DNA from 2 places in the Streptomyces sp. NPDC008001 genome. Region 2 is predicted to be linked to the other one. Evidence: riboswitches for the same ligand, from Rfam matches in the RefSeq annotation. Region 2 holds a riboswitch; the other holds the start of a gene.
What was found. Region 2 has a riboswitch for cyclic di-AMP ahead of ACFZCD_RS00580 (C40 family peptidase). Riboswitches for the same ligand answer to the same signal wherever they lie in the genome.
Positions count from the first base shown of each region.

Region 1 (2,192 bases), on a different contig from region 2:
AGATCCCGCACGAGCTGGCCAACCCCGCCCGCCGGGCCGCGATGGCGCTCTCCAAGGAGCTCTTCCCGGCCGCCTCGCGGATGTCCCGCCCCCGCCAGGGCACCGAGGAGACCGTCGCCCGCATCGACGCCGCCTCCGTCCGCGCCTTCTACGAGGCCCACGTCCGGCCCGCCACCACGACCGCCGTGGTCGTCGGCGACTTCACCGGCATCGACCTCGACGCGGCCCTCGCCGACTCCCTCGGCGCCTGGACGGGTTCCCCGGCCGAGCCCCACCCGCTCCCGCCGGTCACCGCCGACGACACCGGCCGCGTCGTCATCGTGGACCGCCCCGGCGCGGTCCAGACGCAGCTCCTCATCGGCCGCATCGGCGCCGACCGGCACGACCGCGTGTGGCCCGCCCAGTCCGTCGGCACGTACTGCCTCGGCGGCACCCTCACCTCGCGCCTGGACCGCGTCCTGCGCGAGGAGAAGGGCTACACCTACGGCGTGCGCGCCTTCGGCCAGGTGCTGCTGTCCTCCCCGGAGGGCACCGGCGCGGCCATGCTGGCCATCAGCGGCTCGGTGGACACCGCCTCCACCGGCCCCGCACTGCAGGACCTGTGGACGGTGCTCCGCACCCTCGCCGCCGAGGGCCTGACGGACGAGGAGCGCGACGCCGCCGTGCAGAACCTCGTCGGCGTCGCCCCGCTCAAGTACGAGACGGCGGCGGCCGTCGCCGGGACCCTCGCCGACCAGGTCGAGCAGCACCTCCCGGACGACTTCCAGGCGCGGCTGTACGAACGCCTCGCCGCGACGGGCACGGTGGAGGCCACCGCCGCCGTCGTGAGCGCGTTCCCGGTCGACCGTCTGGTGACGGTGCTCGTCGGTGACGCCGCGCAGATCGAGGAGCCCGTCCGGGCCCTCGGCATCGGCGAAGTGACCGTGATCACGGGCTGATCCCCGGCGGCCGGCCCACCGGTGGCCCGCCGTCAACCGGCAGGCACGCGCGCCCGCGAGGCGCGCGTGCCTGCCAAATGTCCGGTTTAGCGGAGTGGTTGCACGTCTGCACTGTGGCGTGGGACACAAAATGGTGCTTCTGTTTGCCGATCGAAAGTGACGGCGTCTAGCGTCAAAGCGGCTGTCCGTCCGATGTGCGTCGCATCCGCGGCCCGGGCAGTCATCGCCGAGTCCCCGTACGGCGCGAGCCAGGGGAGCCGGGGACCCAAGTGTCCCTGGGGTGAATCGGGCCCCTTTCCGGAGGGATCCGTAGGAGACCTTCCTGCTCCGAACCCGTCAGCTAACCCGGTAGGCGAGAGGGAAGGAAAGGACCAGCCTCACCCATGGCGTTCACTCGTGCCACCGGGAAGCACCGCAAGCCGAGCCGCGCCGTTCGCGTCAGCGCGAACGCGGCAGGCATAGCCACCCTCGCCGCCACCGGTGTCGTCGCGGGCTTCGCCGCTCCGGCGCTGGCCGCGTCCACCGACGACGCCCACCGTTCCACCGAGGACACCGGCCTGACCCAGGCCGTCGTCATCGGCGAGGACACCGCCGGCCGCATCGGCGAGCAGGCCCAGGTCCAGAGCAGCGCCGCTGCCGAGTCCACCGCCGTCCACGAGGCCGAGTCCGCTGCCAAGCAGCAGGCCGCCGACGTGAAGAAGGCCGCGGACGAGGCCAAGCGCAAGGCCGAGGCCGAGCGCAAGGAGCAGGAGCGCGTCGCCCGCGAGCAGGAGCGCAAGCGCCTCAACGCCTTCGTCTCGCCGATCGCCGGCTCCTACGTCTCCACGTCCTACAAGGCCTCCAGCGGCCTGTGGTCCTCCGGCAGCCACACCGGCGTCGACTTCCACGCCGAGACCGGCACCTCGGTCCAGGCCGTGGGCGCCGGCACCGTCGTCGAGGCCGGCTGGGGCGGCGCCTACGGCAACAACGTCGTCATCAAGCACAACGACGGCACGTACACGCAGTACGGCCACCTGTCGTCCATCGGCGTCTCCGTCGGCCAGACCGTCACCGCCGGCCAGCAGATCGGCCTCTCCGGCGCCACGGGCAACGTGACCGGCCCGCACCTGCACTTCGAGGCCCGCACGGGTGCCACGTACGGCACCGACATCGACCCGGTCGCGTACCTCGCCGAGCACGGCGTCTCCGTCTGACGCTCCGGCACCCGGGCGAGTCCTGACGCGCACTCGCCGCACACACGCCTGACGAAGGCCC
Region 1 is NZ_JBIBIZ010000008.1:74,339-76,530, forward strand. Features, by position in the region: gene ACFZCD_RS21720 (M16 family metallopeptidase) at 1-938, shown strand, start outside; cyclic di-AMP (ydaO/yuaA leader) riboswitch at 1,153-1,308, shown strand; gene ACFZCD_RS21725 (M23 family metallopeptidase) at 1,322-2,131, shown strand.
Region 1: linked by a shared signal. The riboswitch ahead of ACFZCD_RS21725 (M23 family metallopeptidase) and the one ahead of ACFZCD_RS00580 (C40 family peptidase) in region 2 are both predicted to bind cyclic di-AMP.

Region 2 (2,192 bases):
CGCACAGAGCCGCCCGAGGCCGCTCACCACCCCCACTGACGCACGGCGTCCTCCCCGGTCCCGGGGCGGTGCACCGGCGTCCGGCCTCGGCGGGACCTCGGCTGAAAGGGCCACCGCCATGGCAGACCACCAAGAAGCCACCGTCACCCTGCCGAGCGCCCCCGCCTCGGTCTCCACGGCGCGACGCTACGTCGCGGAGGTGCTGGCCGACTGGGGACTGCCGGGCGGGACGGATGCCGCCGAGACCGTGCGCCTGATCGTCTCGGAGCTCGCCACCAACGCCGTGCAGCACACCCGGGGACAGTCGCCCACCTTCACCGTGGACGTCCGCCTCGACCGCGACCAGCAGCTGCGCATCGGCGTCACGGACAGCCACCCCCGCTTCCCCCGGCGGCTGCCCGCCGCGGTCCAGCAGGACAACGGCCGCGGCATGGTGATCATCCGCTGTCTCACCGCGGAGTACGGGGGGCGGCTGTTCTTCACCCCGACCTCCGACGGCGGCAAGACCGTGTGGATCTCCCTCCCCTGGAGCACGCCGGTCAGCGCCGAGCGCTGAACTCCCCTCCGGCGAGCCGGGCCCCCCGCACGGGTTGCGGGGGGCCTCGGGCCTTTCCGGGCGGTGGGGCCGGTCCGGTCCGGGGATCGCCCGGACCGGACCGGCGCTCGCGGCGCGCGGGCGGGTCGGCCGGCGTCAGCCGGTGTCAGCCGGTATCAGTGGGGTCCGGAATCAGCGGGGTCCGGCGGTGTCAGCCGACCCGGCCGTAGAGGACGCTGTTGGTCCAGATCCGCTCCAGGCGGACCACCGCGCCCGTCTTGGGGGCATGCCACATCCTCCCGTCCCCGGCGTATATCCCGACGTGGTAGATCCCGCGCCCGGAGACGAAGAAGACCAGGTCGCCGCGCTCGCGGGCGGACCGGGAGACGTGCCGGGTGCTGTTGTACTGCTGGGCGGCGGTGCGGGGCAGGCTCTTCCCGGCCCGCTTGAAGGAGTAGAGCGTGAGGCCCGAGCAGTCGAACCGGTAGGGACCGGTCGCTCCCCACTGGTACGGGGAGCCCTGCTTCGAGGCCGCGATCCGGAGTGCCTGGCTGGAGACGGTGGATGCCTCCGCCTCCGCCGCGCCGCCCGGTGCCAGCACCGTGGCCCCGACGGCGGCGAGAGTGAGGGCCGATGCGGCACCGGCCCTGGACAGCTTCGACGGACGTTTGTGCGCGCCCATGCGCTAACCCTTCGTCAGCCGCCTGTGAAGGATGACCTGTCGGGTTCGGGCAGGCGAAGGTTGCCCGGCCGCTGTCAACGGCTTCACCCCAAGGGCCGACCGCACTACTCTTGGTCGTCCCACCACTCTTGGGTCCTCCATCCCTGCCGTTGCACTCAAGTCGACCCGGCATCCCGGCGGCGGCAGGGTTCGGCGTCCACCGGGACCGCCCCACCGGGATGGCGGGGTCTTGTCGTCGCAGGGATCTTGGCGCAGCCCTCGTGCGGATTCCGAGCGGAACCAGGGGTATGTGAGCCTGATCACTTCTGGGCAATTCCGGTGGACGCGGGGCGATTTGATGGGGTGCGCGCAAGCCGGCTGAGCCGCTGGCCTGCGGCGGTTCGTACCCGCCCGGGCGCAATCCGGCCGTCCGCCCCAAATCGATCACCGCGCCCCGTCTACGCCGTGATCCTCCAAGGGGCGGAGCCGGGTTTATTCGCGTGCGGACCCACGGCCCTCCGGCGCACGTGGCGCGGAGATCCCCTCGCCCCCGGCGCTCTGCGCCGGAGCCCCGTACCGCCCGCGTCGGAAGGACCCGTTCTCCCCTCCCGTTCACCGGCTTCGTACACGCCTGCGAGCCGGGCTCCGGCCGCGCCGTGGCGACGGCCGCGGTCTGCGGTGCCCGTAGCCGGTCGTACGTGTCGTGCGGACGGACCGTCATGATCCGGCCCAGAAGATCCAGTAGATGCATGCGACAGCGGCCCGCAGGGCTCTGGCCATGACAACGCAAAGAGTCAGTTAACGCGTTGGAAAAGGTTCCGCCCTAATCTGCAATCCCTGGCCGCCGACCGAAGAACCCCAGGTCAACACCGTGTTGAACTCGGGGGGTGACCCGGTGGGCCCGTCCGGGACAGCCCGGGACAACAGTGAGGTGGGACGCATGCAACTCTCCCCGCGGGAGCAGGAACGACTGCTCCTCCACGTGGCCGCCGACGT
Region 2 is NZ_JBIBIZ010000001.1:127,951-130,142, forward strand. Features, by position in the region: gene ACFZCD_RS00575 (ATP-binding protein) at 119-556, shown strand; gene ACFZCD_RS00580 (C40 family peptidase) at 747-1,217, opposite strand; cyclic di-AMP (ydaO/yuaA leader) riboswitch at 1,222-1,422, opposite strand; gene ACFZCD_RS00585 (urease subunit gamma) at 2,137-2,192, shown strand, end outside.